2 regions of the Acutalibacter sp. LFL-21 genome follow, and region 2 is predicted to be linked to the other one. Evidence: a T-box and tRNA genes for the amino acid it is inferred to sense, from the RefSeq annotation. Region 2 holds a T-box; the other holds one or more tRNA genes.
What was found. A T-box is a leader RNA that pairs with one kind of tRNA and senses whether it is charged. The one in region 2 lies ahead of tyrS (tyrosine--tRNA ligase), so its partner is inferred to be a tRNA-Tyr.
Positions count from the first base shown of each region.

Region 1: it encodes a tRNA-Tyr, which carries the amino acid that the T-box ahead of tyrS (tyrosine--tRNA ligase) is inferred to sense. The anticodon was not compared.

Region 1 covers NZ_JAOTNT010000006.1:74,058-89,450, forward strand. The annotation lists gene ODJ80_RS08590 (Fur family transcriptional regulator) at 1-11, opposite strand, end outside; gene ODJ80_RS08595 (potassium channel family protein) at 145-810, opposite strand; gene ODJ80_RS08600 (potassium channel family protein) at 827-1,450, opposite strand; gene ODJ80_RS08605 (SH3 domain-containing protein) at 1,542-2,063, opposite strand; tRNA gene ODJ80_RS08610 (tRNA-Thr) at 2,299-2,374, shown strand; tRNA gene ODJ80_RS08615 (tRNA-Tyr) at 2,429-2,513, shown strand; gene ODJ80_RS08620 (hypothetical protein) at 2,702-3,250, shown strand; gene scfA (six-cysteine ranthipeptide SCIFF) at 3,927-4,073, shown strand; gene scfB (thioether cross-link-forming SCIFF peptide maturase) at 4,122-5,504, shown strand; gene ODJ80_RS08635 (aminotransferase class I/II-fold pyridoxal phosphate-dependent enzyme) at 5,501-6,823, shown strand; gene ODJ80_RS08640 (alpha-mannosidase) at 7,277-10,342, shown strand; gene ODJ80_RS08645 (EamA family transporter) at 10,737-11,600, shown strand; gene ODJ80_RS08650 (alpha/beta hydrolase) at 12,126-13,055, shown strand; gene ODJ80_RS08655 (aminotransferase-like domain-containing protein) at 13,184-14,152, opposite strand; gene pdxS (pyridoxal 5'-phosphate synthase lyase subunit PdxS) at 14,246-15,121, shown strand; gene pdxT (pyridoxal 5'-phosphate synthase glutaminase subunit PdxT) at 15,125-15,393, shown strand, end outside.
Region 2 covers NZ_JAOTNT010000007.1:28,695-44,087, reverse strand. The annotation lists gene dapB (4-hydroxy-tetrahydrodipicolinate reductase) at 1-609, shown strand, start outside; gene ODJ80_RS09690 (ACT domain-containing protein) at 622-1,080, shown strand; gene ODJ80_RS09685 (VOC family protein) at 1,138-1,524, shown strand; gene tyrS (tyrosine--tRNA ligase) at 1,621-2,841, opposite strand; T-box leader at 2,931-3,175, opposite strand; gene recN (DNA repair protein RecN) at 3,206-4,864, opposite strand; gene ODJ80_RS09670 (arginine repressor) at 4,871-5,323, opposite strand; gene ODJ80_RS09665 (NAD(+)/NADH kinase) at 5,393-6,232, opposite strand; gene ODJ80_RS09660 (TlyA family RNA methyltransferase) at 6,272-7,078, opposite strand; gene dxs (1-deoxy-D-xylulose-5-phosphate synthase) at 7,075-8,955, opposite strand; gene folD (bifunctional methylenetetrahydrofolate dehydrogenase/methenyltetrahydrofolate cyclohydrolase FolD) at 8,977-9,831, opposite strand; gene lgt (prolipoprotein diacylglyceryl transferase) at 9,870-10,934, opposite strand; gene yfmH (EF-P 5-aminopentanol modification-associated protein YfmH) at 10,960-12,249, opposite strand; gene yfmF (EF-P 5-aminopentanol modification-associated protein YfmF) at 12,233-13,507, opposite strand; gene upp (uracil phosphoribosyltransferase) at 13,702-14,346, opposite strand; gene rpiB (ribose 5-phosphate isomerase B) at 14,380-14,826, opposite strand; gene tsaB (tRNA (adenosine(37)-N6)-threonylcarbamoyltransferase complex dimerization subunit type 1 TsaB) at 14,879-15,393, opposite strand, start outside.

The DNA.
Region 1 (15,393 bases), on a different contig from region 2:
CGTTTTTCCAAAATTCCGCTCTTCCCTTTCTATACGGTCTTCCAGGCTTCCTTACTGCCTGTGAACACAGTATAGCACAGGTTCCGCAATTTGTAAAGTAGGAATTGTTATTATTTTTGAATTTTTTCTTTTCGCCCGCAATCCTTAGGGCAGCGTAGCGGAAAGCGCCCGCATCAGCGCCTTCTGGCTCCGGTCCTCACTGACCGCCACCAGCTCATCCCCTGCCTGCAGAATTGTAGAGCCGTTGGGGATGGTGAGCACTCCCCGGCGGATCAGAGAGATGACCAGTGTGCCCCCTGGAAGGTCAATATCTTTTAAAGCCACTCCATCCAAAGCCGTATCCGTGGGCAAGGTCATGGAGCAGATCCCCGCCTTGCCCTGGTTCAGGGTGGCAATCAAATGCATATGGGCCAAATCGGCCTCCTGCTCAATCATCTTAGTGAGGATCTCCGTGCTGCAGGCGGTGTTCCGAATGCCCAGCACCCGGAATGTCTCAATATTCCGCGGGTCATTCACACGGGAGATCACCTTTTTGGCATGGAAGTGGTCCCGAGCTACTTGGCAGGCCACCAGGTTGTCCTGGTCGCTGCCTGTGACGGTCATAAACACATCCGCGTCCTGGGTGCCGGCGGCTTCCAGCACAGTCACATTGGTCCCGTCCCCCCGGTAAATCGCCGCGTCCAAATCGTCCGCCAGCCTCTCACACCGCTGGCGGTCCCGTTCTACAAGGCTGACTGTGTGCCGGCGCTCCAGCATGATACGGGCCAGATTATAGCCCACCTTGCCGCCGCCGATAATCACCATTTTCATTGCTCGCACTCCCCTTTCAATCAATCTTGCAGCTGACAACCAGGGAGTCCCCTGCCTCCAGCGGGATCTCTTCCCGCTGGCTCTTCAGCAGGAACGCGCCGTCATCCTTGATGACACCGAACAGGCCGTCTCCTGGCCGCAGCTCCACGCTGGCCGTGGTGTGGCCAAAATAGCGCCGTTCCACTGGAACCACTTCCAGCGAGACCGTTGTGCTGCCAAACGAGACCTGCCGGCTCTGCCACGGGCTGGTAAGGGCTGTGACCAGCTTGTCCCCCGCCATATTGGTGGGGCACACGGTCTGCAGGCCAAAGCGCTCGAAAATATTCTCCCGGTAAGGGTCGGAAATCCGCGCGATCACCTTGGGAATGCCAAAAAAGTTCTTGGCAATCTGCCCCACCGTAATATTTAAGTTGTCGTCCGGAGTAGCCACAGCCACCGCATCACAGCCTTCAATCCCCGCGGCCCGCAGGCTCTTGATATCCATGGGGAAGCCCACCGCAGTGACACCGCTGAAATCCGGGCTCAGCTGGGCGATGTTTTCCGCGCTGGCGTCAATCAGCACCACGTCATGCCCAAGCTCATCCAAGGATTCCGCGGTCTTGCGGCCCAGAAGCCCACCGCCTACGATCATAATGTTCATAGCTCTGCATTGTCCTTTCTTTACCTGTAAAGCCGGACTTTCCCGGCGAAAATATTTCCCGGAAACCTCCGGGCAGGAAAAGAGAACGGCGTTATTCGCCGTCCTCTGCATCCACTGAATTGGAAGACGTGGAAGACTCACTCTGGGAGGAGCTTTCTGATTGTGAGGAACTCTCTGACGATGCGGAGGAGGGCGCCGGCGTAGAGGTGGCGTCCCCTGCTGTTTCCCCGCTGCGAAGCCGGTTGTACTCCTCCACGGTGACCTCAATGACCTCGGCGTAATCGGAAGAGACATAAGCGGTCTCCCCTTCATACTGGATCTGATACCAGCCATTTTGAGGGTCCTCCACCAGCAAGGCCAAGCGCTCCCCATTCTCTGCCAGGCCCAGAATCTCACTGTCCGTTGAAGCCTCCGCACGGATATTCAAACCGGAATCCGCCGTGACCCGCAGGGCTTTGGCCGTCTCTGCCACCTCTGGCACAGAGACTGCCGAGGAGACCTGTGGGGAAGGGGCGGGCGCACTGGATGTCTCATCATCCTTTTTTCCGCCACAGCCGGCCAACGCCGCCGTCATCAGGCAGGCCGCCAACAGGATGCAAACCAACTTTTTCATACAAAATCCACTCCTTTTCCCAATAGATTTCTTGTAATCCTATTGTAGCATAATCCCGGGAAAAGTCCACTGGTTTTTTCTCTATTTTTCAAGATGCCCGCCCCCCGCCGCAGTCCCCCTTTTTTCCCCAAGCGCCCCCTTCTCTGGGGCGGATATAAAAAAATAAAAATGTTCGTAAATTCCCCCTTGACTTTTACGGACATCCAGGATATAATAATCAAGCGCTAAAAAATCCGCTGGTGTAGCTCAGTTGGTAGAGCAGCTGATTTGTAATCAGCAGGTCAGGGGTTCGAGTCCGTTCACCAGCTCCACTGGCAGACAAGCTAGCGCATCACATACCCGGCCGTTTGGTCTGGGGCTTATATGGGAGAGTTCCCGAGTGGCCAAAGGGGGCAGACTGTAAATCTGTTGTCGTCGACTTCAGTGGTTCGAATCCACTCTCTCCCACCACACCTGCGGTGAGCAATTCGCGCTCCGCAGGTTTTTTCTGTTTTGTAACACTGTGCCCGCATTTTGGGGCATCTAAAGTGTCCATTCCACCCAGAGTAGAAAGAAGTCGATTATTGAAAAATAATTGACTTCTTTCTCATTTTATTGTAAAATTTGTAAAATTTCAAATAATTAAGGAGGTTAATAGAATGGAACAGCTCATAGAAAAAGTAGTTATTGAAGGCGTCGAATTTCAAATTATCCAAAAGCCCACGACTTTGTATGCAGGTTATAAGGCAGAGGCCGATAATGAGGATGAAGAATCAAGCGTGGATACCTATCAACTTTTCCAGGCTGGTCATAAAAATATAAAAAATAGTTTGATACCAGATTCTATGCTTTGCCTTAGTATCAATTACAAGGAATGCAGGCACGGACAGAATGCGCGCCGCTCCCTTATGCATTGTCAGGAAACATCGGAAAGAAATCAACCCGAAGGGATTACGGTTCTTGAATCTCCCGCATGTTATATGATAAAAGTGAAATCAACAGAAGCGACATGGGAGCTGGTAAAGAAAATCACCGGGGAAGATAACCCTCAATGGCACATGGCCCCGCTTTTCGGTTTGTGTGAAAAACTGTTTTGCAATGAGGAAAGAGGATTCGCCTTGACGCCTGATTTCAGCGACACATATGAAATCGAATATTATAATGCGGATGGTAACAATTACGCTGGTATAAGCGTGGTTAAACTGTAATCCCAACGTATTCAGACGGCTGGAAAAACGGCAGGCGGTCTTCTTTTCTCACCCTCACAAAAATGCCGATCGCAATGCAGTCGGCATTTTTATTTATATTCCATAAAGGAAGGAGGAAGCGCGTATATGCTTGAGATCCATTCAGGAAATCAGGAGTCCTGTATGAACGCTGCCCCTGTTTTGTTTTATACATAGGCGGAGCGGCGTCTAAAGTGTCCACCTTTGCCACACCTGCGGTGAGCAATTCGCGCTCCGCAGGTTTTCTTTTTTTGTAACACTGTGCCCGCGTTTGGGGCGGCATCGAAAGTGTCCACCCCACCCAGAATGAGTCTGGACGCAATTCGCGTTCAGACTCTTTCTTTGTTTATCCGGCATGGCCCCCGCGCAGGGGGCGGCACCTAAAGGTATCCATCCTTTCCAGGATAGGGCAGGCATTTTTTGGATTTCATCAAACGCAACGCATTTCTAGGGGGAGAAGAACCCGTCCCCCCTATTCTATTTTCCGCAGGGAGCGAAACCAGCGCTGTCCTCCGGCAAAAAAACGCGCATACCCAAATTTTCACAGGCAGCCCGCTGCCGCCTTGACTTTCCCGGCCAACTATGATAGGATTTCTTATGTACACTGGTTTACGCCCTGCGGCATGGGCCAGAAGAACTTATGAAGGAGCTATGTGTCATGGAACGAATCAAGACTCTGGAAACCCGGGATATGTGCGAGAGCGCCAAGAACGGCGGCTGCGGCGAGTGCCAGACTTCCTGCCAGTCCGCTTGCAAGACAAGCTGCGGCGTGGCCAACCAGAAATGCGAGAACGCAGAGAAATAAAAAAAGGCGCCGCCTTCGGGCGGCCTTTTTTGTGTCAGGAGGACCTGAATGGTACACCAATATCAGTTAAACGGTTATAATATTGTGCTCGACAGCTGCTCCGGCAGCATTCATGTGGTGGACGAGGTGGCCTACGATATCATCGCCCTCTTCGAAACCCACACGCCGGAGGAGATTGTGGCCGCCATGCTGGAGAAGTACGGCGGCCGCTCTGATGTAACGAAGGAAGATGTGCGGGGCTGCATCCAGGACGTGCAGGCCCTAAAGGACGCCGGGAAGCTCTTCAGCCCGGACACCTTCGCCGGCATGGCGGGGACCTTTAAAGAGCGCTCTGGCGACGTGGTGAAGGCACTGTGCCTCCACGTGGCCCACACCTGCAACCTCAACTGCGGCTACTGCTTTGCCAGCCAGGGCAAGTACCACGGCGACCGGGCCCTGATGAGCTTTGAGGTGGGCAAGCAGGCCCTGGACTTCCTGATGGACCACTCCGGCACCCGCCGCAACCTGGAGGTGGACTTCTTCGGCGGGGAGCCGCTGATGAACTGGGACGTGGTCAAGCGCCTGGTGGAGTACGCCCGCAGCGTGGAAAAGGAGCGGGGCAAAAACTTCCGCTTCACCCTCACCACCAACGGCATGCTCATCGACGACGACGTGATTGACTTTGCCAACCGGGAGATGAGCAACGTGGTGCTCTCTTTGGACGGGCGCAAGGAAATCAACGACCGCACCCGGGTGGACTACGCGGGCAACGGAAGCTACGACCGCATTGTGCCCAAGTTCCAAAAGCTGGTGGCGGCCCGGGGCGGGAAGAACTACTACATGCGGGGTACTTTCACCCACGCCAACCCGGATTTCACCAAGGACCTGTTCCACATGGCGGACGACCTGGGCTTTACCGAGCTGAGCATGGAGCCGGTGGTGTGCGCCCCCGACGACCCCGCTGCCCTGACGCCGGAGGACATTGAGATTGTAAAGGAGCAGTATGAGATTCTGGCCAAGGACATGCTCCGCCGGGAGAAGGAGGGCCACCCCATCACCTTCTACCACTACATGCTGGATCTGACCGGCGGCCCCTGCGTGTACAAGCGCATCTCCGGCTGCGGCTCCGGCACGGAGTACATGGCCGTCACCCCCTGGGGCGACCTGTACCCCTGCCACCAGTTTGTGGGCGAGGAGGCCTACAAGCTGGGAGATGTGTGGAACGGCGTGACCAACACCGCCCTGCGGGAGGAGTTCCGCGCCTGCAACGCCTACGCCCGCCCCGACTGCGCCGGCTGCTGGGCCAAGCTGTACTGTTCCGGCGGCTGCGCGGCCAACGCCTACCACGCCACCGGCACCATTCGGGGCGTCTACGAGGCGGGCTGCGAGCTGTTCCGCAAGCGCATTGAGTGCGCCATTATGATGAAAGCCGCCCAGGAGGCCGGCCAATGAACACGCCGGTAGCGGACTTTGTCCAGCGCTACGCCAAGGCGGGCACGGCCCGGCTGCACATGCCCGGCCACAAGGGCCGCTGCTTTCTGGGCTGCGAGCCCTGGGACATCACGGAGATCCACGGGGCGGACGCCCTCTACGAGGCGGAGGGCATCCTGGCGGAGAGCGAACAAAATGCCGCCGCCCTGTTTGGCTCCCAGCGGACCTGCTACTCCACCGGGGGCTCCAGCCAGTGCATCCGGGCCATGCTGTACCTAGCGGTGGCGGCCAGCGGCTCCCACACCGTGGTGGCGGCGCGGAATGTCCACCGGGCCTTTGTCTCCGCCGCCGCTCTGCTGGATTTGGAAATCCGCTGGATTTGGCCGGAGGAAAGCCGCTCTTTGTGCGGGTGCCCCATCTCCCCCGCCCAGCTGGAAGAGGCGCTGGGAAGCCTGCCGGAGCCTCCGGCGGCGGTATACCTCACCAGCCCGGACTATTTGGGCGGTATGGCGGAAATACCCGCCTTAGCCCAGGTGTGCCACCAGCACGGCACCTTACTGCTGGTGGACAACGCCCATGGGGCCTATCTGCGGTTTTTGCAGCCCTCCCTCCACCCCCTGGATTTGGGCGCTGATTTGTGCTGCGACTCCGCCCACAAGACCCTGCCGGTGCTCACGGGAGGAGCGTATCTGCACCTCTCCCCTGCCGCCCCGGCGCGGCTGGCCGCCATGGCCAAATCCGCCCTGGGGCTGTTTGGCTCCACCAGCCCCTCTTACTTAACGCTGGCGTCCTTGGATTTGTGCAACCGGTACCTGGCGGAGGGGTATCCCCAGCGCCTGGCGGAAACTGTAGGCCGCCTGAAGGGGCTTCGGGAAAAGCTGGCCGCAGCGGGCTGGCAGGTGGAGTCCAGCGACCCCCTGCGGGTGACAGTGGCCGCCCCCAGCGAGGTGACCGGCCAGAAGCTGGCCCAGCGACTGCGGCGCCACGGCGTGGAGTGCGAGTACGCCGACCGGGACTTCCTGGTGCTGATGGCCACTCCGGAGAATACCCCGGAGGAATTGGCCCGGGCGGCCGCGGCCTTGGGCACATGTCCGGGCCAGCCAAAGCCTCTCCGGCTTCCGCTGGCCCGCGGGGAACAGGCTTGTTCCATCCGTCAGGCAGCCCTCTCCTTTCGTGAGACGGTGGCGGCGGCCGATTCCCTGGGCCGGATCTGCGGCCTGCCCACAGTGGGATGCCCACCCGCCATTCCCATTGCGGTCTCTGGAGAGCGGATCGCTCCAGAAGCCCTGGCACTGTTTGAATATTACGGAATTTCACAAGTGGAAGTGCTGGTGGAATAGCGGCACAGGCACGCGAACGCCCCCATGCTCCGCGGAATCTGTGCTTTTCCGATCCAAAATAAATCCGCTGCCAAGCGGGCCGAACCCCTCTGTGTTCGGCCCGCTTTTGTCATTGCCCCGGTCGCGCTTTAGTGGCCCTTCGCGGCGCAGAGCCCACAGGAAAAACGCCCCAAGCGCTTGGGGAAAGTCTGGGCATGGTTTCCCGCGCAGGGGCAGTGCGCTGCACTGGGATATCCAACCCTGCCCTCCTGCGGCTCCAATTGTGGAAGAGGGACTCCGCGCAAGCGGCCCGCTGCTGGAAAGCTATGTAAAATATTGGACTGAAGAATACACAAAATGCACGCTTGTTGCGGTAAAAGGAATGTGCTATACTTGGCACGATACGGGGGAGGACCTGGGCCGTCCCACGCCTCATCCCAACAAAACGATTGCATGAGCCAGGAGATGATATCCATGAAATTGGCACCGGAATGGCACGACCGGCTGCGGCACTGGACCGCCACCTTGGAGAAGGACTTCTACCGCCCCCTGGGGGAGATCTCCTTCGAAGGTTTCTGCACCTATGACCACATCACCCCGCAGGAAGCGCTGGAGCACAGCGGCTATGCCCCTGTTCCCGCGGGAACTGTGTGGGGGCACCAGTGGGAGTACATGTGGCTGAAGGGGGAGATCACCCTTCCCCCAGAGGCAGAAGGGCAAGTGATCGTGCTCAATTTAAACCCCGGCGGCGAGACCACCTTGTTTGTCAACGGGGCCTCCTTCGGCACCTACCGGGCCGGGTGGGTCTCTGTGCCCCATCACTTTATCGAGGACAACATCCTCACGGAGAACGGCAAGCCCGGCGAGACCTACCTGCTCCAGGCAGAGGCTTACGCGGGCCACTTCTACCCGGAAAGCACCGTGGCGGGCTGCTCCACCGGCCCCGTGATCCCCGGCACCTATACCGATCCTTTGGAGGGGAAACTGCGGGCCGCCATGGGTGAGAACACCTTTGGCATCTGGAACGAAGAAGCTTATCAGCTTTGGATGGACGTGGTCACCCTGACAGAGGTGATGTCCTGCCTGCCGGAGAGCAGCCTGCGGGCAGCCAAAATCGGCAGGGCGCTGGAAAAGTTCACCCTTACAGTGGACTTTGAGCAGTCCTTAGAGGGCCGCATTGCCAGCTACAAAAAGGGCCGCGAGGTTCTGAAAGAGGCCCTTTCCTGCGTCAACGGCAGCACAGCCCCCACTTTCTACGGCATCGGCAACGCCCATTTGGACGTGGCCTGGCTGTGGCCCTTGGAGGAGACCCAGCGGAAGGTCTCCCGCACCTTTGCGGCCCAGCTGCGGCTGATCGAAAAATACCCGGGTTACAAATTCCTGCAAAGCCAGCCCCAGACCTACGCCTATTGCCAGCAGTATTACCCCGAGCTGTTCGAGAGGATCAAGGCTGCCATCCAGCAGGGCGGCTGGATCGCCGAGGGCGGCATGTGGGTGGAACCGGACACCAACATGACCTCTGGCGAATCCTTGGTGCGCCAGCTGGTCCACGGCATGCGCTATTTCCGGGAGGAGCTGGGCGTCAACTGCGAGATCTTATGGCTGCCCGACACCTTTGGCTACACGGCGGCGCTGCCTCAGATCTTGAAGAACTGCGGCATCAAGTACCTGGTCACCCAGAAGATCTTCTGGAGCTACAACGGCGGCGAGCAGTTCCCCTATCATTACTTCACCTGGCGGGGCATGGATGGCAGCGAGATCGTTTCCTATCTGCCCACCAGCTACACCTACACCACCAACCCCAAGCAGCTCATCGACGTATGGGAAAACCGGGTGCAGAAGGACGGCCTGGACAAGTTCCTGCTGCCCTACGGCTACGGCGACGGGGGCGGCGGTCCCAGCCGGGATTACATTGAGTTCGCCCTGCGGGAAAAGAACCTGGAGGGCTGCCCCAAGGTGGAGATGGCCCATCCCAGCAAGATCTTTGAGGACCTGGAGGCCGAGGGCGGCCCCGAGAACACCTATGTGGGCGAGCTGTACTTCTCCTGCCACCGGGGCGTGTACACCAGCCAGGCCTCTGTGAAACGGGGCAACCGGAAGTCGGAGCTGGCCCTGCGGGAGGCGGAACTGTGGGGCGCTGTGGCCCAGCAGAGCGGCTTTGCCTTCCCCTATGAGGAGTGGGACGCCGATTGGAAAAAGGTGCTCCTCAATCAGTTCCATGACATCCTGCCCGGCTCCTGCATCGGGCCGGTGTACAAGAAGGCCAAGGAGCTCCACGACCAGGTCATCGCCTCGGGCGAGGGGATAGCCGCCTCCGCGGCGGGCTCCATCGCGGGCAGCGGCAACGAAGAGCTGGTGTTCAACTCCCTGTCCTGGGAACGGGATGCCGTGGTGAAAAAGGCCGATGGCAGCTATGCCCGGGTAAAGGTTCCGGCCTGCGGCTACGCCCCCGCTGCGGACAGCGGCCTGGCGCCGGAGGAAGCGGTCACTGTCTCCCTGGACGGGAACGGCGCTGTGCTGCAAAACAGCAAGGTCAAGGCCGTGTTTGACAACAACGGGGAGATGACCTCCTTTGTGCTGCTGGAAAGCGGCCGGGAGTTCGCCGCCGGGCCCATGAACCGCCTGCTTCTGTACAAGGATGTGCCCCGCGTATTCGACGCTTGGGATATCGACAGCAACTACGAGCAGCAGTTTGTGGAGAGCGGCCGCTGCACCGGCATTCGGGTGGCGGAGGAGAGCCCCTACCGCTGTGCCATTGAGATCCAGCGGGAGATCGGCAACTCCACCCTGACTCAGATCGTTTCCCTGGAGAGCGGCGCCATTCGGGTGGAGTTCGACACCACCGCCGGTTGGCACGAGCTGCACCGCCTGCTGAAGGTCAGCTTCCCGGTGGACGTCACCGCCACGGAGGCTGTCAACGAGATGCAGTTTGGGTATGTAAAACGGCCCACCCACCGCTCCCGCGCCTATGACAAGGACCGCTTCGAGGTCTGCAACCACCGCTACACCGCCCTCTGCGACGAGGGTCACGGCGCCGCGGTGCTCAACGACTGCAAGTATGGCGTGAGCATGCTGGAAAACGCCATCAACCTGACCCTGCTGCGGGCGGCGGCCTCTCCCGAGATGGCTGCCGACAACGGCACCCACCACTTCACATACGCCTTCACCGCCTGGGAGGGCAGCCTGCTGGAAAGCCCCGTGGTTCGGGAAGGCTATGAGCTGAATGTTTCTCCTGTAATCGTCACCGGCGCCCCCGGCCGGCGGAGCTTCTTCTCCCTGGAGGGCGGCGGGAATGTTGTCATCGACACGGTGAAGCCCGCCGAGGACCAGAGCGGCGATATCGTCCTCCGCCTGTACGAGAGCAAGCACGCCGACACCAGCTGCACCCTTCGCTGGGATCTGCCGGTGGAGTCCGCCTACCTGTGCAACATGCTGGAGGAAGCTGCCAGCGAAACGCCTCTTGCTGTGGAAGGCAGCGGCGTGTCCCTCCACTTCCGGCCCTTCGAGGTCAAGACCGTCCGGCTGCATCCGAAAAAATAAGGCATTGCAAATTTCATACTGTGGAAACGGGGAGGTCTTTCGGGGGCCTCCCCTTCTGCCAAGGCCCTCCCGCTTGCGGCTGGGGAAAAACGCGCTATACTACATTTTGGTTCAGCGAAAGCTCCTCCCAGCGCGAAATTCCGCGGTTTCCGGAGCGCGAAAGGGCATGGCTCGGGGCCCAACGGCCTTGAAAGCTGCCGGGCGGCCGGAAGAGGCGGAGAATGGATCGCTGTGCGATGCTTTCCAACACACAGGAATAAAAAGGCGCGGATACCGTGCAACGCAGCATGGAAAGGAAGCCTGCCGCCTGGATCAGCAGGCGCTCTCCCCATGGGGAGGGTGTGATGGCCCACGGGACACACCTTTTACCCGGACATAAAGGAGGGGTAAGATTATGCTTTGGATCTTATTCGCTTTTGGCTCCGCGTTCTTTGCGGGAATCACAGCGGTACTGGCGAAAATCGGCATTGAGCACATCAACTCCACTCTCGCCACCGCCGTCCGCACTGTGGTAGTTCTGGCCTTCTCCTGGCTGATGGTCTTCGTGGTGGGTTCTCAGAATACCATAGGGCAGATCACTGGAAAAACCCTGCTGTTTTTAATCCTGTCCGGCCTGTCCACCGGGGCCTCCTGGCTGTGCTACTTCAAAGCCTTGCAGCTGGGGGATGTAAACAAGGTGGCGCCCATTGACAAGTCCAGCACTGTGCTGACCATTCTGCTGGCCTTTCTCTTCCTGGGGGAGCCCATCTCCCTTCCCCAGATTTTGGGAGTGCTGGGAATTGGCATTGGAACCCTTTTGATGATTTCCAAAAAAGAAGTGGACCAGGAGAAGCCCCAAAGCAAAAGCTGGCTTCTGTTTGCCCTTCTCTCCGCGGTATTTGCCAGCCTGACCTCCATCTTTGGAAAGATGGGCGTGGAAAACGTGGAATCCAACCTGGGCACTGCCATCCGGACCATTGTGGTGCTGGCGATGGCCTGGGCCATGGTCTTCGTCACAGGGGAACAAAAGGATCTGGGGAAGATTGACCGGAAAAGCGCTTTCTTCCTGCTTCTGTCCGGCATCACCACAGGTCTATCCTGGCTTTGCTACTACCGAGCCCTCCAGGATGGGTTGGCCAGCGTAGTGGTCCCCATTGACAAGCTGAGCATCTTGGTGACCATCGTGTTCTCCGGCCTGGTGCTGAAAGAAAAGCTCAGCCGCAAGGCGGGGATGGGCTTGGTGCTCATTCTGGCCGGCACCGGAGCTATGCTGCTATAGAGGAACAAAAAAAGGATGTTCTCTAAAAAAGAGAGCATCCTTTTTTGCCGCCTTCTTTTCCTCTGCTCCCACAGGGGATTTCCTCCTGAGAGGCCGCCCTTCCGGCTGGCCGGCGGAAGGCGCGCTGTCTTTACACAGCCCTCTCACCGCGAGCTCCGCCCGTGAGGAGGCCCTTTCGCTTTGCACGCCGGACCCGGTTGATGTGCCGGGCAAAATCCCCCCCTGCAAGCAGCTCTGCCAGAACAAACTGTTCCAAAGCGGGGACTGTGCAGGAAAGGAACCCCACCTTTTCCTGAAAGTCTCTGTCCGAGATAAGTATTGGTGAATGAAAATATACACATACATAGGATAATTATCCCCTTTGACCTGAAAGGTATTTTAGACTAACAAATGTCGTAAATTTTCGTTCATGGAGTGAGACAAGTAGGGGCAAATATGCTATAATGCAGGTGTAATTGGAACATTTTGCTGTTTTTCCGTCTATATACAAAGACAAACTTGAATTTGGCGAGGTGAGTATACAACATGAAGATTCATAATGCACAGTATAAAATTGATGATAGCAGTATTTTGAACTACTATGAGGTTGGAACCGAAAAAAACAAATTATTACTGCTTCATGCCCAGGGAACAAACTCTTGTAGCTTCTATAGTGTTGTTACAAAACTCGCAAAGCACTATCATGTGTACCTGGTAGATTATTACGGACACGGAAAGAGTTCCCACAATCCAGAAAAATACAATCTGGTCAGTATCGGCAACGACATTATGGACTTTATTGAAAATGTGATTTTTGATTCTGTTGCCGTGTTGGGTCATTCATCGGGTGGGCTGATTGCAGCATACATTGCAGCACACTCTCCCAGATGCTCCAAACTAATATTGGAAGACCCTCCGTTCTTCTCAAGCTGGGGCGAAAGAAGATATAATACATACAATTACAAAGATTTATCCTCTGTCTGCCATAATTTCCTTTTACAGGATGTGGAAAAGGATTTCGTCTATTACTATTTCAAGAATCAGTATTGCTGGAATTTCTTTCCCGATGAATCCAGAGAAACTGTCAGAGAAAAACTGAGTGGTTTTGCATTGAAATACCGAACCAAACATCCCGACAAAAATCTGAAAGTTCTGTTTTGGCCTAAAAAGTTTTTAGAAGGCTTTAATGGCCTGCAATATTATGACCCTCATTTTGGAGAAGCCTTTTATAACGATTCGTTCAATGACACTGTTGATTACAATGACCTTCTTTCTAAAATCAAATGCAAAACTCTGTTTATGAAAGCAAAGACAACGATTGGTGAAAATGGTTTGTTGCAAGGCGCATTGTCTGATGAAGATTTGCAGAGAGTCAATGCCTTGATTGAAAATATGAAAATCCAGCAATTTGATTGTGGGCACGGTATTCATACAGAAAAGGCAAACCAGTTTGTGGAAGCAATAATTTCAATTTGACCAATTCCGATTTGTTGAACTGAATAGCATATATCCCATAGGAGCAAGGTTGAAATATACCTTGCTCCTTTTCGTTGGGAATTCATAAAAAATGAATAAAAAGGTCAGTTATACACACCAATACTTATCTAATACAGAGATTCCTGAAAAAGGGGGACCAACTCTCTGGGGAGGACCATATACCCCATCCGCAAGGAAGGGGAGATGGTTTTGGAGAAGGTGTTCAAATAGATCACTCGGCCGCCTTTGGAAAGGGAAAACATGGTCTCCTCCGGTTTGCTGGAAACGGAAAATTCCGATTCAAAGTCATCCTCCACCAGGACGCGCCCGCCCCCCGCCGCCCAGCGCAGGTATTCATGCCGCTTTGAGGCGGTGGCGGTGACCCCTGTGGGATAACTGCGGTAAGGAGATATGTGCAGCACACTGGCCTTTGTCTCCGCCAGGGCCCGGGAATCAATCCCATCCGGACCCAGGGGCAGCAGTTCACAGGCCGCCCCTGCCCAGCGATACACCTGCTCGATCTTTTCATAAGAGGGGGACTCCAACGCGAACAGACGGTTTCTCCCCAGCATTCCCACGATCAGGCTGTACAGGTACTCTGCCCCTGAACCAATGACCACCTGGTCCAGTTCCGCCTCAATGCCCCGGTTGCAGGCCAGGTAGCGCCGCAGGGCCTCTCGAAGCTCTAAGCACCCCGCATTGGGGGATTTTTCCAAAATGCGTTCTCCGTACGTGCTGAGCACCCGACGGGTGGTTTTTGCCAGCACAGAAAAGGGAAAGGGCGGCAGCCCGGACGGATCGCTGGGGACCGCCGCAGGTCGGATGGGAAGGGCTGCGGGGGCCGCAAACCCGTCATCCGGGCGGAAGGTTACATAAAATCCGCTGCGCTCCCGAGATTCAATATAGCCCTCCTCCGCCAAAAGGGCGTAGGCGTGCTCCACGGTAACCGTGCTCACGCCGCTGTTGGCCGCCATATTCCGTTTGGAGGGCAGCTTCTCCCCATAGCGGTAGGCCTGGTTGACAATCTCCTCCCGCAGCCGGCTGTACAGCCGCAGATAGGCGGGGCTCAAGGCGGAAAACTCTGTGGAATGGTTCATCTGGTAATATAAAATTCTCCTTCTTTGATTATTTTGATAGATCCAGTTCTATTGTATACTGGTTCCACGCAAAATACAAGGAGGAATGCAACTATGGCGGAAAACCGGTACGAGTTGAATAAAAACCTGGCCCAAATGCTAAAAGGCGGGGTGATTATGGATGTCACCACCCCCGAACAGGCAAAAATCGCGGAAGCCGCAGGCGCCTGCGCCGTGATGGCTTTAGAGCGCATCCCTGCGGATATCCGGGCGGCGGGGGGCGTCTCCCGCATGAGCGACCCCAAAATGATCCGGGGGATTCAAGAAGCGGTGTCCATCCCTGTAATGGCCAAATGCCGCATTGGCCATTTCGCTGAGGCCCAGATCCTCCAGGCCATTGCCATCGACTTTATTGACGAATCGGAGGTTCTCTCCCCTGCGGATGACACCTACCACATTGATAAACGGCAGTTCCAGGTGCCCTTTGTGTGCGGCGCGCGAGACTTGGGGGAAGCCCTTCGGAGGATCAATGAAGGGGCCGCCATGATCCGAACCAAGGGAGAGCCCGGCACCGGAGACATTGTGCAGGCCGTCCGCCATATGCGGTTGATGCAAGCAGAGATCCGGCGCATTACCTCTTTGGCGGAAGAGGAACTGTTCGAGGCGGCCAAGCAGCTGCAGGTTCCCTATGATTTGGTTGCCTATGTCCACCAGCACGGCAAACTTCCCGTGGTCAACTTTGCCGCGGGAGGGGTGGCCACGCCGGCCGATGCCGCCTTGATGATGCAGCTGGGCGCGGAAGGCGTGTTCGTGGGCTCGGGCATTTTCAAATCTGGAAACCCGGAAAAACGGGCCGCCGCCATTGTGCAGGCAGTCACCAATTTTCAGGACGCCAAGCTGCTGGCAGAGCTCTCTGAGGACCTGGGCGAAGCGATGGTGGGGATCAACGAGCAGGAGATCCAGCTGCTGATGGCCGAGAGGGGGAAATAAGCCGTGCGCATTGCTGTACTGGCCCTGCAAGGAGCTTTTCTGGAACATGAGGCAATGCTGAGCCGGCTGGGGATCTCCTGGATAGAAATTCGGAAACAGGAAGACCTCCACCGGACCTTCGACGGCCTGATCCTTCCTGGCGGAGAGAGCACCGTGCAGGGAAGGCTGTTGAAGGAGCTGGGGCTTTTTCAGCCCCTGCAGTCCGCTATCCAGGCGGGCCTTCCTGTGTTTGGCACCTGCGCGGGGCTTCTGCTGCTGGCAAAGCACCTGCA
Region 2 (15,393 bases):
CTTGCGGATGTGGAAGAAGAGGCCCAGGTGGTGGTGGACTTCTCCCACCCCTCTGCCCTCTCCTCCATTTTGGAGTACTGCCGCAGCCACTCTGGCACAGCGGCGGTGTTGTGCACCACCGGCTACAGCGCAGAGCAGACCCAGGAGATTCAAGAGGCAGCCAAGGAACTCCCACTTTTCTATTCCCGCAATATGTCTTTGGGGGTAAACCTGCTTATTGAGCTGGCCAAAAAGGCCGAGGCCGTTTTAGGCGACAGCTTTGACGTGGAGGTGGTGGAGATGCACCACAACCAGAAGATTGACGCCCCCAGCGGCACCGCCCTGATGATTGCCGACGCCATTAACCAGGTGCGGGACCATTCTATGCAGTATGTGTATGACCGCCATTCTCAGCGGAAAAAGCGTGAGAAAAAGGAGATTGGCCTCCACTCTGTGCGGGGCGGCACCATCGTGGGAGAACACCAAGTGATTTTTGCCGGGCAGAGCGAGGTGCTCACCCTGTCCCACTCCGCGCAGTCGAAGGAACTGTTTGCCACTGGAGCGGTGAATGCCGCTGTTTTTATAGAAGGGAAGGGCCCGGGCCTGTACGATATGTCCCATTTGATTTGAGGAGGAATTGCAATGAGCGCTTCCACTGTTATCAGTACAGTTGACAATATCACGCTGGTCACTTTGCAGGATTTTCCCGCCAATGTGGCCTCCATCTCCAAAGTGTTTGAAGCTATTTCTCAATGCGGCATCAACATCGACATGATTTCCATGGCGCCCACCCATGGGGCCACAACCGGGCTTTCCTTCACGATTTCCGACGAGGATCTGATCGGCATTCTGGGCTTTACATCTAAGCTGAAGCAAGAAACCGACATGGATGTGATTGTGAGCTCGGTGAACCACAAAATTTCTGTCTACGACCCCGTTATGAAGAATACCCCGGGCATTGCCGCCCAGGTGTTCCGCGCTATTTCGGGAACAGACGCGGACATCCGCCTGATTACCACTTCTGAAGTGGAGATTTCCCTTCTGGTCACTGAGGCGGATTTTGACACAGTGCTGAACGCCCTGCAGGAGGCACTGCTGTAAGGCCGCTTTAAACGCTTGATTGGCGGCTATCCCTAGCTTTTCGTTAGGAGGGTTTTTGTGAAAAACTATGCGCAGGTCTATGTGAAAAACAGCTTAGAGGCTGCCCAAATATACTGCGAAGCTTTCGGGGCGGAGATTACCGTTTCGATGCAAAATCCGGAAGGCACTGCCTATGAACACTGTGAGCTCTCTGTGGATGGAGAGTGTATTCTGGCCTTGTCGGAAGCGGAAAACCCTTGCGACGTTGCCTTCGTCCACCGGATGAAGTGGGAAACCATGACGTTTAATGCCTTTGATTTGGGCAGTGAGGAAGCTGTCTACCGGGCCTTCCGCGTCCTAAGCAACGGCGGCGTGGTGGTTCATCCCATCCAGGAGGTGCCCTGGAATCCGTGCTGCGCTACAGTGATTGATCGCTTTGGGGTCTGCTGGTGGATTGCTATGTAATTTTTAATAAAGAGAAACAAGACAGAAAATGGGTACGGCTTATGGAGCGAATAAGCCGTACCCATTTTATCATTTTATTGCGTGTATTTCCCCGGATTAAAGGACCGCCTTATGGAAGACTTTCTTTCCCTTTTTGATGACAAGTCCCTGTTCAAAATCGGCTTTGACAAAGGCGGCATTGGGGTCGGTGACCTTTTCATCTTTGATGGTAAGGCCGCCCTGCTGAATGAGGCGGCGGCCTTCGCCCTTGGAGGCGGCCAAGCCAGTCTTTACCAGCAGGTCCAACACAGCGATCTGGCCATCGGTGAAGTCCCCGTCTGTCAGCTGGGTGGTGGGCATGTTGGCTGTGTTGACCCCAGCGCCGAACAGGGCGCGGGCGCCCTCCTGAGCCTTCTTAGCCTCCTCTTCCCCATGGACCATCTTGGTCAGTTCAAAAGCTAGGATTTCTTTGGCCTGGTTCAGCTGGCTGCCCTCCCAAGAGCTCATCTCGTCGATTTGCTCCAGGGGCAGGAAGGTGAGCATGCGGATGCACTTAAGCACGTCGGCGTCGCCCACGTTGCGCCAGTACTGGTAGAAGTCGAAGGGGCTGGTCTTGTTGGGGTCCAGCCACACGGCGTTGCCGGCAGTCTTGCCCATCTTGTTGCCGTTGGAATCCGTCAGCAGGGTGATGGTCATAGCGTGGGCGTCCTTGCCCAGCTTGCGGCGGATCAGTTCCGTACCGCCCAGCATGTTGCTCCACTGGTCGTCGCCGCCAAACTCCATGTTGCAGCCATAATGCTGGAACAGGTAGTAGAAATCGTAGCTCTGCATGATCATGTAGTTGAACTCCAGGAAGGACAACCCCTTCTCTATGCGCTGCTTGTAGCACTCTGCCCGGAGCATGTTGTTGACGCTGAAGCAGGCGCCCACCTCCCGCAGCAGGTCCACATAGTTCAGCTTCAGCAACCAGTCGGCGTTGTTGAGCATTCTGGCCTTGCCCTCGCCGAACTCGATGAAGCGCTCCATCTGGCGCTTGAAGCACTCGGCGTTGTGGTCAATATCCTCTTTGGTCAGCATCTTGCGCATGTCCGTCCGGCCGGAGGGGTCGCCAATGAGGGTGGTGCCCCCGCCGATCAGGGCGATGGGCTTGTTCCCTGCCATCTGCAGCCGCTTCATCAGGGTCAGGGCCATGAAGTGGCCGGCGGTCAGGCTGTCGGCGGTGCAGTCAAAGCCGATGTAGAAGGTGGCCTTGCCGTTGTTCACCACCTCACGGATTTCCTCCTCGTTGGTGACCTGGGCGATCAGGCCACGGGCCTTCAGTTCTTCGTACACTCCCATGTGTGTCAGTCCTTTCCAAAAATGTGATTTTTTGAAAATGCGCTGGGAGGCCGGTTCTGGCAAAAAAGAAAAGCCCCCTGCATTTTCACGCAGAGGGCGATAAATCAAATTACCGCGGTACCACCTCAATTTATCACGGCCTTGCGGTCCGTGACCTTACCGGGCACTTTCATGCCCTGGCGGAATAACGCCCGCCACACGGCCACCCCTACTTTGGGTTCAGAGTGACAGCTCGGGAAGGTAATTTCAGCCTCCGCCACGCTCCCCCTTTCACCAGCCGGGGGTTCTCTTTGCCGTGGGACCGGCGCCTACTTGGTTCCGTCATCGCTGTTGTGAGTTATTATACGGTCCAAAGGGAAAAATGTCAACCCTTTTTCAGCATTTCCTCTGCCATTTCCAGCTGCAGGTCCGTTACCTGGTCCCCGCCGATGATGCGGGCCACCTCCCGTTTGCGGCCTTCAAAGTCCAGCTCCTGCACCTGGGTAAAGGTGCGTTCCCCTTCCACATGTTTTTCAATGAGAAGGTGATGATCTGCCAGAGCGGCAATTTGGGCCAGATGCGTGATGCACAGCACTTGCCGGTTTTGGGAAACCTGCTTCAGCTTCTTCCCTACCTTGTTGGCGGCGGCCCCGCTGATGCCTGTATCCACCTCATCGAAAATCAAAGTTTGCACCTTATCTTTGCCGGAGAGCACTGTTTTAATGGCCAGCATGATCCGGGAGAGCTCCCCGCCCGAGGCGATCTTAGACATAGGCTTGGGAGGCTCCCCCTTGTTGGCGGAAACAAGAAACTGGAGCTTGTCGCACCCCATGGCGTACAGAGGCACCCTCTGGATCTCCGTCTCAAATTGGATGCCCGGCATGTTTAGAAATGCCAATTCTTCCCTTACCTGGCGGATGAATTGGGCCGATGCTGCCTGGCGCCTGCGGGAGAGTTCCTTGGCAAGGGAAATAGCTTTATGTTTTTCCTCCTCGTATTGGGCCTCCAAGCGCTCCCGCTCCTCGTCGGAAAACTCGATCTGATGAAGGCGGGAGCGGCAGTCCTCCAAAAATTCCAAGATTTTTTCCTCGCTACTGCCGTATTTCAGCCCCAGCTTATACAGCAGGTCCAGCCGCTCCTCGATAGCCTCTTGAAGGGCGGGGTCGAAGTCCACGCCCACGCCTCGGAGCATGGCGTCCACATCCTCCAGCAAATACCCGGCTTCCCGCAGCTTTTGAGCCGCTTCCTCCAGCTCTGGCAGATAGGACGCCACTCGCTCTGCCTCCACAGAGGCCTGCTCCACCCCCGTGAGAAGCCCTTCGCTGTCCTCATCCCCGGAAAGCAGGCCGCGGAGAAGCTCCAGGGTACCCGCAATTTTTTCGCTGTTGCGGATCACCTCTCGCTGCGCTTCCAGTTCTTCCCGCTCTCCCACACGCACATTGGCGGACTGGATCTCGTCAATTTGGTAATGGAGCAGGTCGGAGAGCCGTGCCTTCTCCCCTTCGTCCGTCTGCAGGGCCTCCAACTTCCGCTGGGTTTCCCGCAGGGTATGGTAAGCAGCCTGGTATTCTGCCAGAAGGCTTTCCAGCCCGGCAAAGCTGTCCAGGTAGACCATGTGGACCTCTGGCGAGAGCAGCTCATAGCTTTCATGCTGGCCGTGGATGGTTACCAGCCGGGGCCCCACCTGCTTGAGCATGGAAACCGTGGCAGGCGCTCCGTTGAGCTTGCAAGAGGACCGGCCCCCCTGCCGGATATCCCGTTGAACCAGAAGGGAGCCGTCCTCCTCCCGAGGGATGGAGAGCTGGTCCAACAGGCGCAATATATCCTCATCCAAGCCTGTAAACAGCGCAGATACAGAAGCGGATTGGGTGCCGGTGCGCACCAGCTCCTTGGAGGTGCGCTCTCCCAGTACGGCGTGGATTGCGTCGATGATGATGGACTTGCCCGCACCCGTCTCACCGGTGAGTACGGTAAAGCCCTTCTCCAAATCAATGGAAGCGCGTTCAATAACGGCAATGTTGTTGATGAATAATTGAGCCAGCATAAAGCCTCACCTGTTTATGAGTTTCCGAAATTCCTCTTGGGTTTCCAGGGCATCCCCCTCGGTGCGGCAGACGATAAAAATGGTGTCATCCCCGGCCAACGTGCCCACAAAGCCCGGCCAATGCATCGAATCCAGAGAGGCGCACACCGCCTGGGCCATGCCGGTCATGCAGCGGACCACCAGCATATTCTGTGCGGCCTCTACTGAGAGCACGGAATCGGAGAAGAGAGAGTAGAATTTAGAGGACATATCGCTGATAGTATCACTGCCGGTGGAATAGCGGTACTTTCCAGAACGGGAAAGGGTCTTTACCAAGCGAAGCTCCTTGATATCCCGGGATACAGTGGCCTGGGTCACATCAAAGCCGTTCTCTCGCAGATAGCGGAGAAGCTCGTCCTGTGTGTCGATATCATACTCCTTGATCAGCTCTAGAATTTTTGCGTGACGTCGGGTTTTCATAAGATCGGGACCTATCCTTTCTGGCGGGAAGCGCCGGTATACTCTTGGACTATGGAAGCAGAACGAGGCTTACTGCCGCGTTTCGATAATTTTCTGGTTGAGAATGTCGTAAAAATTCCTGCCGCCCAGCCGGATAAAGCGGGCAAAACGGTCTGCCTGCCGGAAGCGAAGAAGATCTCCTGTGAAAATCTCCAATGGAGTCTCCCCGTCTACGGAGAGATACAGGCGGCCCGTATTTTCTGGAATCTGAATCACCAGCTGAGACTGAGGGCTGAACAAAATGCTGCGGTCAAACAGGGAGTGAGGGCAGATGGGTGTGTAGACAAGGCAGTCCATGCTGGGCTCGATTACAGGGCCGCCCGCGGAAAGAGAATAGGCGGTAGATCCTGTGGGCGTAGCCACAATAAAGCCATCCGCGCGGTAGCGGTAGGAACGGCTTCCCAGCACCATCTGATAGTCGATGATTTTAGCGGGTTCTCCGGAAAGCACCGCGTCGTTAAGGGCATAGAAACTTTGAGAGGCACCCTTCTGAGATTCCAGCTCTACTGAGAGCATCCTGCGCCGCTCTTCCCGGTATTCCCCTTGAACCAGGCGGGGCAGCAGTCCTAGCTCATGGCGCTCCAAGCCGGCAGTAAAACCCAGGGTCCCCGCGTTGATTCCCAGGATAGGCTTCCCCAGGGAGGCTGCCAACTTGGCAGTGTGGATGATGGTGCCGTCGCCGCCGATGGCAATAAACAAATCGCAGGAAAGGAGGGAATCCTCCACACGCTCCTGATAAACCCCTTGGGAGGTAAACAGATCGGTTTTCAGCACCGTTTCACAACCACATCCGGCGAGGACGCGCAGCGCCTCATCCGTACAGGCCTGGGCAGATTCCTTTGTTAAGTTCGGAACTACGGCAATCTTCAACAGTACTCCTCCTTCAAGACGCGCCAGAGATGAAAAAGGTCAGCGGTCCAGTGCGCGATGGGACTCCTCTACCACCTGCTGCGCTGAGGGGACCTGCTCTCCCTGGGAGGGGGCTTCCGAGCGTTCCAGGTAAATCAAATACTCAATGTTCCCCTCCGGTCCCTTTACCGGGGAGAAAGTGAGGCCCAGCACGGAAAAGCCGTTTTCCAAAGCAAAGCTGCGGATTTTTTCTATGACCTCTTCGTGGACGGCCTTGTCCCGGACCACGCCCTTTTTCCCCACCTTTTCCCTCCCTGCCTCAAACTGCGGCTTAATCAGGCACACCGCCTGGCCGTGCTCCGCTAACAGAGGGCGCACGGCGGGCAGGATAAGGGTCAAGGAGATAAAGGACACGTCCACAGAGAAGAAATCGATCTCCTCCGGCACTTGTTCCCGGGTGAGGTAGCGGGCGTTAGTGCGCTCCAGATTCACCACCCGGGGATCGGTACGCAGGCTCCAAGCGAGCTGGCCGTAGCCCACATCCACCGAGTAGACCCTCTGCGCGCCGTTTTGCAGCATGCAGTCCGTAAATCCTCCAGTGGAGGCGCCGATATCCATGCAGGTGCGCCCTTGAAGCTGAAGGCCAAATTCCCGCATCGCTTTTTCCAGCTTTAACCCGCCCCGGCTCACATAGGGAAGGCCCTTGCCCCGCACCTCGACAGCGGCGTCTTCTGAAAACGTGTCGCCTGGCTTATCGGCCTTCTGCCCGTCCACATAAACCTGGCCCGCCATAATGAGCGTTTTGGCCTTCTCGCGGCTTTCCGCCAGGCCGCGCTCTGTCACCAGGATGTCCAATCGTTTTTTCATGCGGAAGCACCTCCTTTCCCGTGGCCCAAGGTTTCCCGGACAAACTGCTCGATCCCCTGGGCGTTCAGGCCCAGCATTTCCAACGAGCGAAACATGGGCGCGTGCTTGATGAAGGGGTCTTGAATGGCCCGCAGGTGGAAACCGCCAGAAAAGCCGCGCTGCTCAAGCAGATAAGAGAAATGTTCTCCAATGCCTCCACGCTGCACCCCTTCTTCCAAGAAGAACACGTCGCGGCAGGAAAATGCCTCCTGCACCGCCTGGCCATCCAGCGGGATAATGCGGTTCAGCTTGAGAAGTTTGACCGGAAGCCCCCCCTGTTCCAAATGCTCCTTACATTCGGCGGCAAAGGAGAAGACACGGCCATAGGTCACAAGGCACACAGCGGCGTCCTCACTTCCGTAAACGCTGTAGGGCGCTGTGGTGCTTTTAAAATAGGCAGGTTTGTAAAGCTCCCTTCCCCGGGGGTACCGGATGGCGCACAACCCCCTACCCTGTTCTACCAGATAGGCCAGCTGCAGGCGCAGCTCCTTAAAGTAGGCGGGAGAGTACACGGTGACATTGGGGATGGTTTGGAGGTAAGCGGCGTCGAATACCCCCTGATGGGTCTTGCCGTCCTCCCCCACCACGCCCGCCCGGTCGATGGCCAGGATGACCTTTGTGTTCTGCATGGACACATCATGGATAAGCTCGTCATAGGCCCGCTGCAGAAAAGTGGAATACACGGCGAACACCGGCAGCATGCCTCCGGCCGCCAATCCCCCGGCAAAGGTAACAGCGTGTTCCTCGGAAATGCCCACATCAAAAAAACGGCTGCGGAATTCCTCTCGGAAGGCGGTGAGTCCGGTGCCGTTCTGCATGGCGGCAGTGATGGCGCAAAGCTTTGGGTTTTCCCGGGCCAGGCTGCAAAGAGCCTGCCCAAACTCATCGGAAAAGCTCTGAGACTTGGCGCCGGTGTCGCCGGTGGTCACGTCAAAACCGGAAAGGCCGTGGTAAATGGTGGGGTCCTGCTCGGCGTACTGATAGCCCTTGCCCTTGTAGGTACGGATATGCAGCAGCACCGGCTTGTGGATCAGCTTTGCGGTTTCCAAGGTCTCTGCCAGCTCCTTGATGTTGTGGCCGTCAAAGGGGCCGTAATAGGCAAAACCCATGTCCTCAAAGATGGTGGAGTTGTAGAAGATCCGCTTGACGCTCCGTTTCAGGCTTCGCAAGCCTGAGGCCACCGCCGGGCCCACTCCGGGTATCTTCCGAAGGGTCCGTTCCAGGCGGTTTTTGGTCTTGATATACCCTGGCTTTGTGCGGATATAGCTGAGGTAGCGTGCCATGGAACCCACGTTTTTGGAGATCGACATGGTGTTGTCGTTCAAAATTACGATCAGGTTCCGGTGCAGGCGGCCCGCGTTGTTCAAGCCTTCATAGGCCAAGCCACCCGTGAGGGCGCCATCCCCGATGACAGCTACCACATAGCCCTCTTTCCCTTGGAGGAAATTCGCCTCGGAAACACCTAGCGCCGCAGAGATGGAGGCGCTGCTGTGGCCGCTGGTGAACTTGTCGTACTCGCTCTCCTCCCGGCAGGGGAAGCCCGCCAGCCCCCCTTCCAGCCGGATGGTGGAAAACTGAGGATACCGGCCTGTCAGAAGCTTATAGGGGTAGCTTTGATGTCCCACATCCCAAACGATGGTGTCCCGCGGGGGGGAAAAGGCCAGGGCCAGGGCCACGGTCAGCTCCACCACACCCAGGTTGGAGGCCAAATGCCCCCCATTTGCGGAGACCGTCTCGATGATGACACGGCGCATCTCTTCGCAAAGGGCGTCCAGCTCTTCCCCGCCGAAGCCCTTGATATCCTCTGGGGAATGGATTTTTTCCAGCAAACTTGCCATAAAGAGACAACTCCCGTCTGGTCAGAGCAGCTGGTTCTGCAGCTTGGCAGCTGTGACCGTGTTTTTCAGCAGCATAGCAATGGTCATAGGGCCCACGCCTCCCGGCACCGGGGTGATGAAAGAAGCAAGTGGTTCCACCGTGTCAAAATCCACGTCCCCGCAAAGCTTTCCATTTTCATCCCGGTTCATGCCCACATCGATAACCACCGCCCCCGGTTTGACCATATTCGCTGTGACGAAATGGCTCTTACCCACCGCGGAGACCAGGATGTCCGCTTGGCGGGTGACTTCCGGCAAATCTTTGGTGCGGCTGTGGCAAATGGTGACAGTGCCATTCTGATGGAGCAAAAGCATGGCCATGGGCTTTCCCACGATGTTGCTGCGGCCGATAACAACACAGCGCTTGCCCTCCACAGAGATCTCATAAGCCTTCAACAGCTCCATAATCCCGGCAGGGGTGCAGGGTAAGAAGTGATAGTCGCCAATCATGATCTTCCCAACATTGTAGGCGTGGAAGGCGTCCACATCCTTTTGGGGGTCGATGGCCTCCACCACCGCTCCCTCGTCCAAGCCCTTGGGCAAGGGGGACTGAACCAGGATGCCATGGATATCCTTTTTGTGGTTAAGCTGGTCCACTAAGGCCAGCAGCTCCTCCTGTGTAGTGGAAGCGGGCAGGGCATACTCTTCCGAATGGATGCCAGTGGCCTGGCAGGCCTTCTTTTTGTTGTTCACATAGATGCGAGAGGCGGGGTCATCTCCCACAATGACCACTGCCAGGCCGGGGGTTACCCCCCGTTCCTTCAAGGCGGCCACCTCTTGGGCCACCGCTGCCCGCACCTTTGCAGAAACCGCCTTTCCGTCTATGCGCTGCGCCATGTTCATCTGCTCCTTTCCAATTACATGATCCTGCAAAATTACTCCGTCTCTTCCTCTTCCTTTTCCGCTTCTGCGCCGGCTGGGCCGTCTGCCGCGGGCTCTGGATCATTAACCTCTTCTTCCTCGGCCTTTTTGGCCGCTTGCTCTCCCTTTTCCCAGGCGGGGTGCCCGTGGAAGATCTCCTGGATCTCCTCCGGAGGAAGGTCCCCGAAGATTGTGCTGGGGGTCTCATCCTCGGGCAAAGCGGTGGATTCCACCAGGCCGACCGCTTCCATAACGCGGCGGTCACCGCAGCCGGTCAAGCTGGTCCTGTGCCGGAACAAAACCAGCAGGATGATGCCGGCCACCACGCATGCCGCTGCGATCACCTGGGAGACCCGCAGGCCTGTACCAGGGATGATAAGGCTGTCCGTGCGCAAGCCCTCGATGAAGAACCGGCAGGCGCCGTACCAGACGATATACAGCAGGAAGGTTTGGCCGTCATAGCGGCGGAACCTGCGGGTGAAGAAGTGCAGAAGCACAAAGCCCAGCAAACACAGCAGGGATTCATACAGAAAGCAGGGGTGCACATTGCCATCCACTACAGCGGCGGTATTTTCGCTGTGCATGCCCCAGGGCAGTTCCGTGGCGGAGCCGAAGGCCTCTTGGTTGATAAAGTTGCCCCAGCGGCCCACACACTGGCCAATGAGGAAACCCAGGGCAGCAATATCCAGAACAGCGGTAACCTTCAGCTTGCGGAGCTTGGCCATCAGGCTGCCGAACACCACAGCGCCGATAATGCCGCCGTAGATGGCCAGGCCTCCGTCGTGAATCTGGAAGATCTCCAAGGGATTTTTCCAGTATTTATCACCGGGATAGAAGACCACATAAAACAGCCGCGCGAAAATTACCCCGGCGATGAGGCCAACAATAACCACATCGAACAGCCGGTTGATGTCAATGTTCATTTTCTTGCAGCTAAAGCTGGCATAGATCAATGCCAGCAGGAACCCTGCCGCAATGATGATGCCATACCAATACACATGGAAGCTCCCGATGGAAAAAGCCACCGGGTTGATGTTGAACTCCAGCCCCAGATGGGGAAACGTGACATTATAGGTCATAGCTTTATGTCCTCCTTTGGCAGGTTTATGGTTCCAGCGGTAAAATCACGGAGAGCACGCTTTGCCCTTCCTGGAAAATCTGTTGGAGCTTCTCCTCAGCATCCTCTGGGCGAAGCTGGGCAAGGGCGTCGATATAGGTGAACAGCTCCCGCCCGCGCAGCTCCATGTTGGACAGGCCGTTTGCGATGTTCCCCGTGCTGTTCAGGGCCGAAACAATCTCCCCGTAGAGGCAACGCTTGGAGCGCTCGAAAGCCTCTGGAGGGATGCCCTCTTTTTGAAAGCGCCGCACCTCCTGCAAGATCGACTTTGCAACCGCCCGGGGGTCTCTGGACTCGCCGGAGAACATGGGGGTAGCGTAGCCATTCCCCTCGAAATATTCATAAGAGAAGCTGGCCTCATTGACAAGGCCGCGGTCCAGCAGGTCCCGGAACAGAGGCGACGCATCGGAGGCCAATGTTTCCATAAGGACCTCTACAGCGGCCACATCCTTTTCCGTGCGGATCTGATTGGCCCGGGGCTCTTTAAAGCCGAACTGAAACAATGGAGAGGCCACGGGCAGCTGCTGTTGAATACAGGACGTCACCACGGAATCCGGCTCAAAGGGAAAGATTCGCTTGACCGGTAAGGGCTCCGCAGGCTTCAGCATCCTATCACAAACCTCCAACGCCTTGTCCACTTGGAAATTTCCAGCCAAAGCCAAGACCATATTTCCCAGGTTATAAAAAGTGTTATAGCACCGGTACAGCAGCTCCGGCGTGATCTTGGCGATACTCTCCACCGTGCCGGCCACATCCTGGCGCACTGGGTGGGCATGGTACATGGCCTCCAAATAGTTGAACATGACCCGCCACTGGGGGTCGTCGTCGTACATTTTGATCTCCTGGCCGATAATGCCCTGCTCTTTGCGGACGGTTTCCTCTGTAAAGTAAGGAGACTGTACAAAATCCAGCAAAATTTCCAGGGACTCGTAAATCTGGCCCGTGGAGGAGAACAAGTAGTTGGTGGAGTCAAAGGAAGTAAAGGCGTTGGCGCTGGCGCCAGTCTTGGAAAAACGGTCGAACGCGTCGCCCTCCTCGCTTTCAAAGAGCTTGTGCTCCAAATAGTGGGCAATTCCCTCGGGTACCAGTTCCGGCTGGGATTCATCTCCGCGCTGGAAACAGTTGTCAATGGAACCGTAGCGAGTGCCAAACATAGCGTACGCTGTGCTGCAGCGCTCTTTGGGGTATAAAAGGATCGTGAGCCCCGTAGGGTGCTGAATGCGGTAATAGCTGTCGCCCACCTGGCTGCTGGTGATAGTCTCAACCCTCGGCTTCATGGACGCTGCCTCCTTTCAAGGTGTACACCACCGCTGGACGGAGCCTGCGGGCGGCCTCCACCACCTGTTCTTTCGTGTAAGACATGAGCTGCTGGATGGATTCCTCCGGAGAGAGCACGTGCCCGCCGAAAAGCTGGCCTAGGGAGAGGCCCTCGATAGCAGGCAGGGAATCCGTGGCAGAGCGCAGGGAATTCTGCAGGGCCAGCTGGGCGGAGAGCAGCTCTTCCTCCGTCAAATCCCCCCTTTGCAGGGCATGGAGCTGGCTGTAAATAGCTTCTTCCGCACGCTCCAGATTTTCGGTCTCCACGCCGCTTTCAATGAACATGGCCCGGCTGTTGGGCGCCATCCCAGCGGAACAGTAGTAGCAAAGGCTCATTTTTTCCCGGACGTTCTGGAATAGTTTAGAGCTGGGCACACCGCCCAGCACCGCAGCCATCAATTGAAAAAGCCGTTTTTCTTCCGGTGCGTAGTCCGCCCGGAAGGCCATGGACAGCTTCGATTGAGAGAGGGGCTGCTCCTCCACCAGCCGGCGGACCTCCCCCGGCTCCTCGTAGGCAAGCAGTCCGATGGGCTGCGGGCTTCCCAAGCCGGAAAAACGGGCGCGGAACAGCTCTGGGTCCGGGCTGCAGCCGCCCAGGGCAAAGATTTCAATTCGGGCGCTTTCCAAAAGCTCCTGCCAGCCGGCAGTAACCTGGCGCCGGTCTAAGGCCTCCACATCTTCTCGCGTGCCACAGCGGCCCACCTCTGCCCTCTGCCCCTGGAACAGCAGCTCTTCGCAGCGCCGGTGGGCATAGGTCATTTTGTCGTTGAACTCGGCGTCCAGCATCTCCAGCATTTGGCGCTGTTCCTGTTGGAAGCCTTCCAACGGAAATAAGCCCCCGCTATCCTTTAGAGGGTCGAACAGCACGTCAAAGAGGAGCTCTGTCAGCTGGGCGAACATGTCCTCTCCCCCAAAGGCATAGCGGTTAGAAAGCCCTGCTGCGGACAGGGTGAGCACCTGATATTCCCCCACCTTCTGCACGCTGTTGCTCAGGGAAGCTCCATACAGCTGGGCCAAGCGGCAGTTTAGGGCGGTGTAGTCGGGATATTCCCGGGTGGCGCGGCTGACAAGAGCTGGCAAAATGGCATTGCGGGCGGCAGTGGCCTTTCGCAGGGGAACCAGCATGTTCACCGAGACCTTCATCGTTTTAAAGCGGGAGTCGGAAAAGGTATGCAGCGCCACCGAATCACTGAGGCGCTGGGTTTTCATTTCACTCATGGCATTCCTGTGCCCTTTCTGGATGAAAAGTAAAAGAAATACAGATGAATTGCATAAATATGCTCTATCGACTCCCTAGTATACCACATTTTCCAGGCATTTGAAAGGGTTCTAAAAAATTTCACATCCCCATCACAGAAAAAGCGCGCCGCTTCCAGACTGCGGCGCGCCCAATTCCTGCCTATTTCATTTTGTCACAGTGTGCCGAAAATCCGGTCTCCAGCGTCTCCCAAGCCAGGAAGAATGTATCCATTCTCGTTGAGGCAGCGATCCACCGCGGCGCAGTAGATCTGCACGTCAGGATGGGCCTCGGTCAGGGCCTTCAGGCCCTCGGGGGCAGCAATAACGCACAGGAACTTAATGCTCTTGGGATGGCTCCGCTTGACGATAGTGATGGCGTCTATCGCGGAACCGCCGGTGGCCAGCATGGGGTCCAGCACAATTACATCCCGCTCTTCAATATCCTGGGGAAGTTTGTTGTAGTACTCAACAGGCTTCAAGGTATCGTGGTCCCGGTACAGGCCGATATGGCCCACCTTGGCGGAGGGCACCATACTCAGCATGCCATCCACCATCCCCAGGCCTGCCCGCAGGATGGGCACAAAAGCCAGTTTCCGGCCGGCAATTACCTGTGTAGTGGTTTTCTCCATGGGGGTTACTGTTTCCACGTTCATCAAAGGCAGGTCGCGGGTCGCCTCATAGCACATCAGCATGGCAATCTCACTGACCAGTTCACGGAAATTTTTCGTGCCAGTGGAAACGTCCCGCAAAAAAGTCAGCTTGTGCTGGATTAAAGGATGATCCATGACAAAAACATTGGGATACTCTTCCATTTTCATACGTATTTCCTCCCGAAAAAACATTGTAAAGTATTATAGCTTTCCGTCCTCGATTTGAGCGATTTGTTCAATCCGGCGTTGATGCCGGCCTCCTTCAAACTCGGTGTGCAGAAAGATATCCAACAGCTTTATGGCTGTCTGCTGATCCACCACTTTGCCGCCCATGCAGAGAATGTTGGCATTGTTGTGGCGCCGGGTCATCTCAGCGCAGTATTCATTCGTGCAAAGGGCCGCCCGAACGCCCTTGACTTTGTTGGCGGCCATAGAAATGCCAATCCCTGTGGAACAGATCAGCACCCCGAAATCCGCCTGGCCAGAGGCTACATAACGCGCCGCTTTGGCAGCAATGGGGGCATAGTCCACCGACTCTGTGCTGTACGCGCCAAAATCCTCATAGGGAATCTGCCGCTCTTCACAGTAGCTGCGAACCGCCTCTTTTAATTCAAAACCGCCGTGGTCACATCCAAGAGCTAATTTCATAGAGAAATCTCCTTTCCAAAGCATGATCGTATTTTGAGAACCGTTCTGCACACTAGGCTTTCTGCCTTAAACGCTTTTTCATCTCCCGCTCCGCCTGGGGAAGCCGCAGATACACCGGGGCTAAAACGGCTGCCGGAACTGCTTGCCCTTCGCGAACAGAGCGTTCTCCCAACAGCGCCACCGAAGCCGCGTGCTGAAACCGCATATTTTCTGGAGCAAGCCGGGCCCCCCACTTGGAAAACGTCTTGTGGCACAAGGCGGCTCCATCCCCCAATAGAAGGAGGCGCTCCCCATAGCTGCGGCACTGAGTTTCCAGCTCCGCAATGGAAAGGGCGCGGTCTTCCGTAAGGCGACGGAGGACACCGTGCTCCACCTGGAACAAGGCGTTATACACCTGGCTGCAGCGGGCGTCCATTGCGGCGCAAAGCACGCTTCCCTCCGCAGCCAAGCCTCCATAGGCAATGGCTTCCAGCGTCGAGATCCCCACACAGGGAATATCGTTAGAAAAGGAAATTCCCTTTACACAGGAAATGCCGATCCGCACCCCCGTGAAGGAACCGGGTCCGT